3 regions of the Pseudomonas sp. SWRI51 genome follow, and region 2 is predicted to be linked to each of the others. Evidence: riboswitches for the same ligand, from Rfam matches in the RefSeq annotation. Region 2 holds a riboswitch; each other region holds the start of a gene.
The links. Region 2 has a riboswitch for cobalamin ahead of cobO (cob(I)yrinic acid a,c-diamide adenosyltransferase). Riboswitches for the same ligand answer to the same signal wherever they lie in the genome.

Region 1 (4,395 bases), on a different contig from region 2:
GATGATGACCTCGGCCTCGACCTCGTCCATCCACGCCTCGACCTGTTCAAGGCATGCTGACTCCTTCAGGCTGGCCACGGCGATCGGCAACGGGTTCAGCCCGCAGGCCTGCAGGCGCTGGCAGAACACATCGATGAACCCGGTGTTGGCCGCCTGCAGGTGCGAGCGGTAGAACAGCAGCGGAGCCACTGGCCACTGCGGGTTCCATTCGGCGTACCAGTCCTGCAGCACCGCACTGGGCAGTGTTGGGTGGTAAACCGCCGTGCGCGGCAGCGGCTGGGGTTCGTCCCAGGCGTAATCGCGCTCCAGCCAAAGGCTTGCGAGGCAGTTGAACAGGTTGAGCGCATTGGCCTTGCCGCCTTGGCGCAGGTAATGCCAAAGGCGCTCGGCCTGCGCCCCGGTGACATTGCCCAGGCCGGTGAGCTCCGGGTCCGGGCGGTCATCGCCCGGCACCATGATCAGTTGCACGCCGCGGCTGGCCAGCTCGACCAGTTGCTCGACGCCATAGCGCCAGTAACCGACCCCGCCGTGCAACGACACCAGAATCACCTTGGCATGGCGCAGCACCTCGTCGACATACAGGTCGACCGAAGCGTGGTTCTGCACCTGCATGGGGTTGGCCAGGCGCAGGCTGGGGAAGTGTTCAGGCAGTTGCTCGGCGGTTTCGGCGAGCAGCGCCAAGTGCGAATCGCCGCTGCACAGAATCACCAGTTCCGCTGGGGTCTGGCCAAGGTCAGCGATACTGTCGTCCGGCACGAAGCCGCCGGGCTGGGTGCGCAGCAGGTGCATCGGTCAGGCGCCCAGCGCCTGGCGCAGGCGGGCTTCCAGGTGCACGGCATCGAGGTCCTGACCGATCAGCACCAGGCGGGTGATGCGTGGTTCTTCGCTGCGCCAGGCGCGGTCGAAGTGTTTGTCGAAACGGGTGCCGACACCTTGGATCAACAGGCGCATCGGCTTGCCAGGGATGGCCGCGAAGCCTTTGGCGCGCAGAATGCCGAACTCGGTGACCAACTGCGTCAGGGCGCCCATCAGCAGGCTTTCGTCGGCTTCAGGCAGGTCGATGGAGATGGAGTCGAAGGCGTCGTGATCGTGGTCGTCATGGTCGTCGCCGTCGTGGTGCGAATCGTGGTGAGTGCGCCGGCCATCGATGTGCGCTTCGGATTCGGCACCGACACCCAGCAGCACGTCCAGCGGCAGCCGGCCACTGCTGGCCTCGATCACCTTGACCGCTGGCGGCAGCTCTTGCGCGACTTCTGCGCGGACCTTGGCCAGGCCTTCGGCGTCGATCAGGTCGGCTTTGTTCAACACCACCAGGTCGGCGCTGGCCAGTTGGTCGGCGAACAGCTCGTGCAGGGGCGACTCGTGGTCCAGGTTGGGGTCGAGCTTGCGCTGGGCGTCGACCTGGTCCGGGTAGGCGGCGAACGTGCCGGCGGCTACGGCCGGGCTGTCGACTACGGTAATGACCGCATCGACCGTACAGGCGTTACGGATTTCTGGCCACTGGAAGGCCTGCACCAAAGGCTTGGGCAGCGCCAGGCCGCTGGTTTCGATAAGAATGTGGTCAAGGTCGCCACGGCGGGCAACCAGTTCACGCATCACCGGGAAGAATTCTTCCTGCACGGTGCAGCACAGGCAGCCGTTGGCCAGCTCATAGACGCGGCCATTGGCCTCTTCTTCGCTGCAGCCGATGCTGCATTGCTTGAGGATTTCGCCATCGATGCCCAGCTCACCGAACTCGTTGACGATGACCGCAATGCGGCGGCCTTGGGCGTTGTCGAGCATGTGCCGCAGCAACGTGGTTTTACCCGAACCGAGAAAACCGGTAACGATGGTGACGGGGAGCTTGGCCAGTGTTTTCATGCGAGTGCCCTTGGCTGCAATGGCGCGGGCATGCGGCGGGACCGCCACGGGCGCTGATGGCCGGGCGTGTTCGCCACCGGATCACCCCGCCCGGTTTAAAGTCGAAAAGTTGCGAGGCAGGTCTCCTGGCTTGCACAGTGCCGGCCGCTAAGCCAGCAGGTGGGCGCCTTCCCGCATTCGCAGTGGCCATGCCAACCTTGTCGGATGTGCTTACAGTTGCGGGGGCAGCCGCGGCTTGACCGCGTTCCCGTCTTAGCTCCAGCACCGCTGGAGAACCTCGAAACGGCAAGGCTACGCAGTGCCCGCAATCCGGTCAACCGCCGTGGCGATTGACGCCCGCCCTGCCCCGTGATTTGCTAGCGAACTGCGTCCAGGTGCCCCTTAGGGGTGAAACGGGAAACCGGTGCGCCTTGAGCCTTTACAAAAGGGCCAGGCAAATCCGGTGCTGCCCCCGCAACGGTAAGCGAGAGAAGTGTCCAGACCACTGTGCCGCGCATTGGCATGGGAAGGTGACACTTGAACGGAGCCCTGCTCCGCCTCGCAAGCCCGGAGACCGGCCTGACGTCAACTCAACACCCCGCGGTGGGCGGGCGCTGTCGTTTACCCTGGGCCCTGGTGCCCGGGGTCGCCGCGCTTGCCCGTTGCCACAACAAAAGCAGCAGAGGAACGCGTCATGCCTATCAGCACCGCCAAACACAGCATCGCCACACCCGCCACGCTCAGCCAGCGCCTGATGGTTGCCATTGGCGCCAGCGTGCTGGGCCTGTCCCTGGTGTACTTCGCCGGTTTTTCGCATATCGAAGCGGTGCACAACGCGGCCCACGATACCCGCCACAGCGCCGCCTTCCCCTGCCACTGAGTAGCCCAGCATGATTACCCGTATCGCCCGTACCGCGGGCTTCAGCGGGCTGCTTGCAGCCTTGCTGCTGACGTTGCTGCAAAGTTTCTGGGTAGCCCCGCTGATTCTGCAGGCCGAAACCTATGAAAGCGCCGCCCCCGCGGCAAGCCACCCTGCTGAAGGTGAAGCTGTCGCCGCGCATGAACATGAACACAGTGCCGAAGCCTGGGAGCCTGAAGATGGCTGGCAGCGCGTGCTGTCCACCACCGGTGGCAATTTGGTGGTAGCCGTCGGCTTTGCCCTGATTCTCGCAGCGCTCTACAGCCTGCGCGCACCGGGCCGGGTCAGCAGCGGCGCCTGGTGGGGCCTGGCAGGCTTTGCGGTGTTCTGCCTGGCGCCGACACTGGGCCTGCCGCCCGAGCTGCCCGGCACGGCCGCTGCCGACCTGGGCCTGCGTCAGAACTGGTGGGTCGGCACCGCTGCCGCCACCGCTGTCGGCCTGGCACTGCTGGTGTTCGCCCGGCACTGGTTGCTCAAGGTGCTTGGCGCCGTGCTGCTGGTCATCCCCCACGTGATCGGCGCTCCACAGCCAGAGGTGCACGAAAGCCTGGCACCCGCCGCACTGGAGACTCAGTTCAAGATTGCTTCGTGGCTGACCAACGCGGCGTTCTGGCTTGCGCTGGGCCTGCTCAGTGCGTGGCTGTACCGCCGCTCCAGCGACGCCTGATGGCCTGCCCCCACCCCGAGCCTGTGCTGTTCGCAGGCTTCGGCTGCCGGCGCGGCTGCTCGCAGCAAACCCTGACAGCACTGCTGCACCAGACCCTTGCCAAGCATGCCCTGCCCTTGAACGCCGTGCGCGGCATCGCCAGCATTCAGGTCAAGGCCGACGAGCCTGGGCTGCTGGCGCTGGCCGAGGCACTCGGGTTGCCTTTGATCTGCTTCGAAGTCAGCCAGTTGGCGAGGGTTGAGCACCTGCTCAGCCAGCGGTCAGCCAGCGCCTTCGAACATACCGGTTGCTGGGGCGTTGCCGAAAGCGCCGCACTGGCTCTGGCCGAAGGCCACAGCCTGCTGCCTCACTTGCGGGTTACACGCCAAGTGCTTGATGGCGCTACCCTGGCGCTGGCTTGCGGCCGATAATGCCTCCTTTTACCCGCAAGGATTTTTCATGACGGTCTATTTCATCGGTGCCGGCCCCGGCGACCCCGAGCTGATCACGGTCAAGGGCCAGCGGCTGATCAACCAGTGCCCGGTGATCATCTATGCAGGCTCTCTGGTCCCCCCAGCGGTACTGGCCGGCAACACCGCCGAACGCGTGATAAACAGCGCCGAGCTGCACCTGGAACAGATCATCGAGGCCATGCGCCAGGCCCATGCCGATGGCCAGCACGTCGCGCGCGTGCACAGCGGCGACCCCAGCCTGTATGGCGCCATCGGCGAACAGATCCGCCATCTGCGCGAACTGGGCATCGACTACCAGATCATTCCAGGGGTAACCGCCACGGCCGCCAGTGCAGCGCTGCTTGGCTGCGAGCTGACCCTTCCGGACGTCGCACAAACGGTGATCCTGACCCGCTATGGCGACAGCTCACCCATGCCGGCCGGCGAACAATTGAATGATTTGGCGCGCCACGGCTGCACGCTTGCAATTCACCTAGGCATTCGCAACCTGGCACGTATCGTTGCAGAGCTGGTGCCCC
Region 2 (4,395 bases):
GTCGCAACAATGCCGCCGCCGCATCGGGGTTGGAAGGGAAATAGAAGTGTACGTATGAAGCCGTCAGCCGGCCGGTGCGGTACACCGCTTCGTTACCGCGCCCGCCATTGGGGCTCAGGCCGCGAGCGATGGGCTCAAGCTCGGTGCTGGTCAGCGAATGGTGATACGTGTGCCCACGCAAAGTGCCTTCAGGCAGCTCGACCGCCTGTAGCGCCAGCGCAGCCAGGCGCTTCTGCATGGTTGCCTCGCCGCTCAGCAACCCCAGCAGCGCGGCGCGCTCGCCCGCCACATCGGTCAGCGCATCGAGCAGGTAAAGCATGCCGCCACATTCGGCCAGCAGCGGCTTGCCCTGGGCGTGGTGGGCACGGATCGCCTCGAGCATCGGCGCATTGGCCGCCAGCGCGTGGTGGTGCAGCTCCGGATAGCCGCCGGGCAAGTACAGGCTGTCTACCGCCGGCAGCTCACGGTCGTGCAGCGGCGAGAAGAACTCAAGGTGGGCGCCCAGATTGCGCAGCAGCTCAAGATTGGCGCCATACAGGAAGGCAAAGGCTTCGTCGCGGGCCACGCCAATGCGCACCCCGGCCAGCGTAGCGGCGGGTTGCTGCAGCAGCGGCGCGGCAAAGCTGACCGGCGGCGGCAAGGCCGCATCGCAACTGGCGCCGAGTGCTTCGGCGGCGGCATCCAGGCGGGCGTCGAGGTCGTTCAGCTCGCTGGCCTGCACCAGGCCTAGGTGGCGGCTGGGCAACTCGATACCCCGCTCGCGGGACAGCCCGCCATACCAGCGCAGGCCTTCGGTCAGGCTACCTTCGAGCAGTTGCGCATGGCGCAGGCTGCCGACCCGATTGGCCAGTACGCCAGCGAATGGCAAATCGGGCTGATAGCGCGCAAGGCCCAGGGCCAGGGCGCCGAAGGTCTGGGCCATGGCGGTGCCGTCGATCACCGCCAGCACCGGCACGCCGAAGTGGCGGGCAAGGTCGGCACTGGACGGGGTGCCATCGAACAGCCCCATCACCCCTTCGATGAGGATCAGGTCAGCGTCGGCCGCCGCCTCCCACAGCAGGCGACGGCTTTCGTCGGCGCCGATCATCCACAGGTCGAGCTGGTACACCGGCGCGCCGCTGGCCCGCTCGAGAATCATCGGGTCGAGAAAGTCCGGGCCGCACTTGAACACCCGCACCTTGCGCCCCTGGTTACGGTGCAGGCGTGCCAGGGCCGCAGTGACCGTGGTCTTGCCCTGCCCCGAAGCCGGGGCGGCAATCAGCACGGCCGGGCAGTGCCGGGGTTGGCTCACAGTTCGACGCCTTTCTGCGCACGAATGCCGGCCTGGAACGCATGCTTGAGCATGCCCATTTCGGTGACGGTGTCGGCCATTTCAATCATTTCAGGCTTGGCCCCACGGCCCGTGACGATCACGTGCTGCATCGGCGGGCGCGCCTGGATGTCGGTCAGCACCTGGTCGAGGTCGAGATAGCCGTGCTTGAGGGCAATGTTCAGCTCATCGAGCACCACGAACTGCACCGCGGGGTCTTGCAGCAGTTGCCGCGATACCGCCCAGGCGGCCTCGGCTGCAGCGATGTCGCGCTGGCGGTCCTGGGTTTCCCAGGTAAAGCCCTCGCCCATCACGTGGTAGCGCACCTCGTCCGGGAAACGGCGGAAGAACAACTCTTCGCCGGTGCTGTTGCGGCCCTTGATGAACTGCACCACGCCGCACTGCATGCCATGGCCCAAGGCGCGTGCAAGCATGCCGAAGGCCGAGCTGCTTTTGCCCTTGCCGTTGCCGCTGAGCACCAGCAGCAGGCCGCATTCGTTGGGGGAGTTGGCGATGCGCTCGTCGATGAGCGCCTTCTTGCGCTGCATGCGCGCCAGGTGGCGTTCGTCGCGTTCGGGGGATTCGCTCATCAGGGGTCTCCGCAAACTGCCGCGCGGTGGCGGCAGGTAAAAGGCGGGCATACGGAGAACGCGCAGGAGCTGCGGCATTAGCCACAGTGCACCGCGCATCACCCTCCGTGATGCCGTTGGCAGTTACAGGCCGGTCTCCGGGCTTGTGAGTGGGGCAAAGGCCCCGGCCTGCGCGCCTTCCCGGGTGAGAGCACCCAGTGGCCGTGCGCGGCGTCGACTCACCTACCGTTGCGGGGGCAGCGCCGGAATCGCGCCATGCTGGCACCCACCGGCTTCCCAGTTTCACCCCGCCAAGGCTTGGCTCGCAGGGCACCTGAAACACGCGCGAAGGTTAGAGGGTTGCACCCTGAGCGTCAATGAACGAAGGCCGCAATGGCCTGGATCAATGGCCGATCTGCCAGCTTGTGCCACACTGAGTACAGTGATATCACTTAGCCAGCACCCAGCTGACCTCAATACAATTACAAGGAGAGCGCAGCATGCAAGGCCTGACCATCAATAATCAGCATCTGGAGTTCCTGCGCCCGGCACTGGAGCGCTGGATCGACTGCATCGACCGTTGCAACCAGTTCCATGGCGACAACGAGGCGCCCTACTGGCATGGCACAGCAGCCAATGTCGGCCTGCTGGCCGCTGCCGCCTGGCAGAGCGAGCTGGCCGCATTGGAGCAGACCGTCAGCAAGAAGCAGCGCGACGAAGGCGAGCGTGACGCCCGCTGCGACCTGTCGATCAGTAGCGCCGAAGCATCCGTGTACTTGCATGCCAGCCAGCGCTGGCCGCGCATTGCGCGTTTGGACATGACCGCGGCGCTGCTGGAAACCGCCGTGCAGGCCAAATGCATCGCCTACCCCAGCCAGCTCAAGGCCGGCGCCCTGTTCGTCACGCCATGGAAGGCCGGCCAGCACGCAAGCCCCGAGGAACTGCAGGACCTGGTGGACGATCTGCAAAAGCACACCGCCTGCGCGGTGGCGTGGTACTTCCCGTATGCCTATCGCAAGCTGCACAACGAGCTGGGGCAGTACTTTCCCGGGGTGGCGTTGCTGCTCAAGCAGGCGTGACCGGGTCAGCCGAAGAAGCGCTCGACCAAGCCTGCATCATTCAGGCGCGCTGCGTAGGCGGCGCGGTCGAACAGCTGGCCGGTGCGCAGGTCATAAACCGGCCCGGACGCGGGGGCGGCCACCTCACTTAACCGCACATTGACGAAGTGGTACTCGGCGCCGCGGATCTCGCGCAGCGAATCGATGCGAAAGTACGAGCCCGGCACGAACAGCGTTTCGGCCTCGTTGGCATGGCCTGAAAACGCGCTGACCGGCGTGCCATTGCGATAGCTGCCTGCTGGCAACTCGAATACCACGGAGGTGTCATCGAAAACGCCCTCAACGCCGCTGGCAGTCTTGAGGTTGTTGTCGGCGGCGAACTGGCGCACCACATACGGGTTTTCGGTAAACGAGGTCAGGTCGGTATTGACCAGCACATCGCCCACATTGAACTGCCCGTTACGGAAGTGCGTACCGCTGGTGCTGCGCAGGCCATGGCCGCCGCGATATAGCGGCACATCGCTGTTTTTCGGCAGACGCTCCAGATCATCAGCGAGCTTGGTCACGTAGTCCACTTCATCGCCGTAGGGGAAATCGCGCACGCCTTCGCGCAGGAAGCGGTTGATCTGCGAATCTTCCTCGGTGTACATCAGGATCAGGTGATTCTTGTAGCGGCCGTCCTGCTGATAGGTGTAGGCCGGCGTGCCGCCGTCATCGACATAATCGAAACCGTTGTCGTCCACTTGCGGGTCGTCTTCATCATCGAGTTCAGGGATATCCTGGTCGCCCAGCAACGCCTCCTGCCGCGCCCGGGCGTTGTCCGAGAGGGTGCGCTCGCGCAGCGCATCCGGGCGCATGTACTCGTCCCAGAACGCTGAAGGCTCGCTGGCCAGGTTGCCGGTTGGCGCGCCACCGGCCAGACGTGGCGGTGCCAGCAACTCCCACTCCCCCTCAGCATTGAGCCGCACCGGGCGCAGGGGCCCGAACGCAAACGGATTGTCGGCAGGCACGATCAGCCAGCTCGATGTCTCCGGGCTATAGCGCACGCGATAGGGAACACCTTCCAGCTCGATCCAGCAACTGCCGTCGGTGCCCATGCGCACCCCTTCCAAGCGGCCCTGCCCTAGCGGCTTTGCATCCAGCACGTCATTGGCCTCGATGCCATCGAGACCGGCCGAGGGCGCCTCAAGCACCTCCCAATCGGCCAGCGAGGTTTGCAGTTCGTGAAAAGGCGTCTGGTACGAAAGCAGCGCCATGCTACTGCCTGCGCCCACATCGACCATGCTCAGTGCGGCGAACACTGAATCCAGAATCGCCGCACGCATTGCCGCCTGGCGTTGCTGGGCGCTGCCCGCATGCACGGCAGCATCGATATCCAGGCCAAGCTTTGCAAGGGTCACGCCGAGCAACCCCAGCGACACTGGCCAGCCCATCGGCACAAAGCCACCAAAGACCTGCA
Region 3 (4,395 bases), on a different contig from region 2:
GTTTTCCTTGTCGATGCGAAACAGCGCAATGGTGGCGCCAAGACGGCTGTCGAGCAGGTCGAGCTTCACGCCGGTCTCGTACCCCAAGCCTTTTTCCGGTTTGTACACCTGGCCCTGGGTGCCGAGGGTGTTGGGCTTGAACGAGGTGGAGGCGTTGGCGAACACGCCCACCTGCGGCGTCAGTTGGTAAAGCAGGCCGATGCGCGGGGTGGCAACGTCCTTCTCCTGGCTGCTGCTGACCCCGCTGGTACGGTTCAGGGAAGTCTGCTCGATGTGCTCCAGGCGCACGCCCACCAAGCCACGCAGGCGCTCGGTGAAGGCAATCTGGTCTTGCAGGTTCAGTGCGTAGCTTTCGGTGTGCTCGTGGAAATCGTTGGCGCGGGTCAGCGCGGGCTTGGCCTGGCCGTACACCGGGTTGTAGATGTCCAGGCCGTAGCCGAGCAGGGTGGCGCTTTGTGGGTACTTCTGGCTGTTGCGGTAATTCTCGTATTCAAGGCCGATCAGCGTCTGGTGCTCCCAGCCCGCCCAATTGAAGGTGCCGTGCAGCTCGGCCTGGGTGATGTTGTCGTTCCACTCGAAGTCGCGCTCGCGGTAGAAGCGGGTGATGGTGCTGCCGACCACCGCCTGTGGTTCGGAGCTGGCGCCCTTGAGCGTGCCTTGGGTGTAGTGGTTGGCCAGGCGCAGCTTCCAGTCATCGCTGAGCATGTGCTCAAGCGCCAGGTCCACGGTCTGGTTGTCGTTGCGGATCTGCCCATCATTGGGCTCACCGAGGAAAGTCGAGCGTTTGACCGAGCCCAGGTCACCGTTGACGGCCGCAATGCCCCGGTCGAATACCGACTCGGTGCGGGAAAACTCGGTGTCCAGCAGCAACCGCGTATCGGGCGACAACTGCCAGCTCAACGACGGGCTGACGATGCGCCGTTCGCTGTTCACATGGTCGCGGAAGCTGCCGTTGTCTTCGACGGCCATGTTTATCCGCCCCAACAGGCTGCCTTCGCTGTCCAGCGGCGCGTTGGCGTCCAGGCTGGTGCGGTAGCGGTCCCAACTGCCGGCGCTCAGGCTCAGGTTGCTGAAGGTCTCGGCCTGCGGGCGCTTGGTCACGATATTGACCAGCCCGCCGGGGTCGCCACGGCCGTACAGGCTGGCCGCCGGGCCTTTGAGCACTTCGATGCGCTCGATGTTGGAGGTGTCCGGGGCGCTGTAGCTGCCTCGGTTGACGGCAAAGCCGTTCTTGTACAGCTCGCCGGTGGTGAAACCGCGCACGCTGTAGTTGAGGAAGGTCAGGCCGCCGAAGTTGTTCTGCCGCGCCACGCCGCCGGCAAAGTCCAGGGCTCGGTCAATACGCGTGGTATTGAGGTCCTTGAGTACCTGCGCCGGGATGACCTCGATGCTTTGCGGGGTATCGCGGATGTCGGTATCGGTGCGGGTGGCGGTGGCCGAACGGGTCGCCCGATAGCCTTGCACCGGGCCGTCGGCGCGTTCTTCAACGTAGGCGTCGGTAATCGAGATGGCTTCCAGCGTCAGGGGTTCTGCGGCGTAGAGCGATTGCCCAAACATACCGAGGGTCAAACCGGCCAGCAGGGGTGCGTGATGTTTCAACAGGGGGGTTCTCCATGGCAGATGTAATAACATAACATCTGCGCTGGCTAAAACGCTATCGCCGCACGATGGCAACGTGCCTGTTGACCACGGGCCGTTTTGATGGTCATCTGCGCGCCTGTTTCAGGTGCCCCCTGCCGCCGTGCATGGGGTGAAACGGGAAGCCGGTTCGTCATCCTCGCGGTGATCAGTCCGGCGCTGCCCCCGCAACGGTATACGAGCGAAGCATTCGATACGCCACTGTGCTCCGGCATGGGAAGGCGAATGTTTCATGACCCTCGTGAGCCCGGAGACCGGCCTGAAGCATCGTTTGGCAAACCCGCGGTGGGCGGGCGCAGGCCGGTTTTCGTAGGCGCGTGCGCCTGCGCTTTCCCTATGCGTTGTTCCCTCCGGGATTCTTTCATTCCTGTTTCAAGTGGAAAGATATGTCCCGTTATTCGTTGTTCCGTTCCTTCCCTGGCCACATGCTGCGTGCAAGCCTGGTGCCTTGTGTATTCCTCAGCGCAGGCGCCCAAGCCGCTGAAGATGAGCCGCTGGCATTGCCCGCCACGGCCATCACCGAATTCGCTGACGCGGCTGCCCAGCCCGACCTGCGCACCCCTGGCACCAGCGGTTCTAGGCTGAACCTCACGCCGCTGCAAACCCCTGCCAGCGTCACCAGCATCAGCGCCGAGCAGATCCAGGCGCGCAATAACGCCACCGTGCAGGACGCCGTCACCCGTTCCCCTGGCATCACCTTCATCGGCACGCCCGGCAACGGCGGCACGGCGCTGTCGGCACGTGGCTTCACCGGCCATAGCTCGACCATGCAGTTGTACGACGGCACCCGCCTGTATGTCGGCGCCGGCACCGTGACCTTTCCGGTCGACACCTGGGCGGTGGAGCGCAGCGACGTGCTGCGCGGCCCAGCATCAGTGCTGTACGGGGAGGGCGCCACGGGGGCGGTGATCAACGTGGTGCCGAAAAAGCCGTTCGAAGGTGACATCCGCAATCGCCTGCGCCTGGGTTACGGCTCCAATGACCGCCAGCAGATGGCGCTGGACAGCGGCGGGTCGCTGAGCGACACCCTGAGCTATCGCTTGAACCTCAACAAGCTGGCGAGCAATGGCTGGGTGGACCGCGGCGAGTCCGACAGCATCGCCCTCAGCGGTGCGCTGCGCTGGCAGCCCAACGAAGACCTGAGCGTGACCCTGAGTCACGATTACGGCGACCAGAACCCGCAGCAGTACCTCGGCACGCCGTTGATCGACGGGCATTACCGCGAGTCGTTGCGCGACCACAATTACAACGTGGCCAACGCCGAGCTGCATTACAACGACCAGTCCACACGCCTGGTCACCGACTGGGTAATCAGCGACACCCTCACCGCCAGCAACCAGTTGTATTACCTCAAGGCCCAACGCCGCTGGCGCAACGCCGAAAGCTACACCTGGCAGCCCGGCAACCTGATCGAGCGCAGCAGCTTCATCAGCATCAAGCAGACCCAGGAGCAGATTGGCGACCGCCAGTCGTTCACCCTGCAGCACCCGCTGTTTGGCCTGGACAGCCAGACCGTGGTGGGCGCGGACTACAATTCCATTCGCTTCCTGCGCAAGCACGACTTTGGCTATACCCTGGCCGATACCGTGCCGGTGACAGGCTCTGGCGGCGGCAGCTACATCAGCGACGACCCGTTCCGCTCGCGCGAAGCCAACCAGGCGCGGCAGTTCTCGCTGTTTGCCGAAAACCGCACGCAGCTGACCGAACGCTTGTCGCTGGTCACCGGTGCCCGCCGCGACCAGGTGCACCTGAACCGCGACAACCTCGATGACGACACCCGCAGCGACCGCAGCCTGACAGGCGATAACTGGCGCGCGGGCCTGGTGTTTGCGCTAAGCGAAGAGCTGTCGGTGTACGGCCAGTACGCCACCAGCACCGAAGGGGTCAGCGACCTGTTGACCCTGAGCTCGGAGCAGCAAAGCTGGGACTTGAGTACCGCCAAGCAGACCGAAGTTGGCATCAAGCAGATGCTGCCCGAAGGCCGCGGCGAGTGGACGCTCGCGGCCTACCACATCGTCAAGAAGAAGCTGCTCAGCACCGACCCGCTCAACCCCAAAGTGCAGCAACAGGTTGGCCAGCAGTCCTCGGACGGCATCGAGGCCACCCTTGAACTGCGCCTGCCCTATGAGGTGCAGTTGTCTGCCAACGCCGCCTGGGTGCGCGCCAGGTACGACGACTTTACCGCTGACGGCAACGACTACAGCGGCAACCGCCCGACCAACGTGCCGCGTCGTTCGGCCAACCTGTGGCTGAGCAAGGATTTTGCCCAACGCTTCAGCGCAGGTGCAGGCGCGCGGTACGTCGACAGCCGTTATGGCGACAACGCCAACACTGTCAAGGTGCCGAGCTACACCGTGCTCGACGCAAGCTTCGACTGGCATGTGCAGCCGGACCTGACCTTGGGCCTGCAACTGAACAACCTGTTCGACCGCCAGTACGCCACCACCAGCGAGAACGGCGGCCGGCAGTGGTACCTGGGCGAGCCGCGTTCGTTCTTCGTGACGGCTGACTACAGCTTCTGACCGTTGCCGCAGGAGGCGCCGAGCATGACCAGTTTGACCATCGACGACTTGCGCTGGGCACTGCCTGGGCCGCGCCTGCTGCTCAATGGCGTGAACGTGCAGGTGCAGCAAGGCGAATTCGTCGGGCTGATCGGCGCCAATGGCAGCGGCAAGACCAGCCTGCTGCGTTGCGCCTACCGCGCCACGCAGCCCACGGCCGGGCGGGTCAGCCTGGGCGGGGAAGACCTGTGGCAGC

Region 1: it holds a riboswitch for cobalamin, as region 2 does, so the genes downstream of both, HU720_RS00115 (CbtB domain-containing protein) here and cobO (cob(I)yrinic acid a,c-diamide adenosyltransferase) in region 2, are expected to answer to the same signal.
Region 3: it holds a riboswitch for cobalamin, as region 2 does, so the genes downstream of both, HU720_RS00550 (TonB-dependent receptor) here and cobO (cob(I)yrinic acid a,c-diamide adenosyltransferase) in region 2, are expected to answer to the same signal.

The regions. Positions count from the first base shown of each region.
Region 1 covers NZ_JABWRG010000001.1:19,126-23,520, reverse strand. The annotation lists gene cobN (cobaltochelatase subunit CobN) at 1-789, opposite strand, end outside; gene cobW (cobalamin biosynthesis protein CobW) at 793-1,860, opposite strand; cobalamin riboswitch at 1,958-2,155, opposite strand; cobalamin riboswitch at 2,216-2,437, shown strand; gene HU720_RS00115 (CbtB domain-containing protein) at 2,534-2,719, shown strand; gene HU720_RS00110 (CbtA family protein) at 2,730-3,425, shown strand; gene HU720_RS00105 (cobalamin biosynthesis protein) at 3,425-3,835, shown strand; gene cobM (precorrin-4 C(11)-methyltransferase) at 3,864-4,395, shown strand, end outside.
Region 2 covers NZ_JABWRG010000023.1:39,501-43,895, forward strand. The annotation lists gene HU720_RS10155 (cobyrinate a,c-diamide synthase) at 1-1,291, opposite strand, end outside; gene cobO (cob(I)yrinic acid a,c-diamide adenosyltransferase) at 1,288-1,899, opposite strand; cobalamin riboswitch at 2,010-2,231, opposite strand; gene HU720_RS10165 (hypothetical protein) at 2,379-2,957, shown strand; gene HU720_RS10170 (DUF6543 domain-containing protein) at 2,963-4,395, opposite strand, start outside.
Region 3 covers NZ_JABWRG010000001.1:113,526-117,920, forward strand. The annotation lists gene HU720_RS00545 (TonB-dependent siderophore receptor) at 1-1,599, opposite strand, end outside; cobalamin riboswitch at 1,708-1,916, shown strand; gene HU720_RS00550 (TonB-dependent receptor) at 2,025-4,160, shown strand; gene HU720_RS00555 (ABC transporter ATP-binding protein) at 4,185-4,395, shown strand, end outside.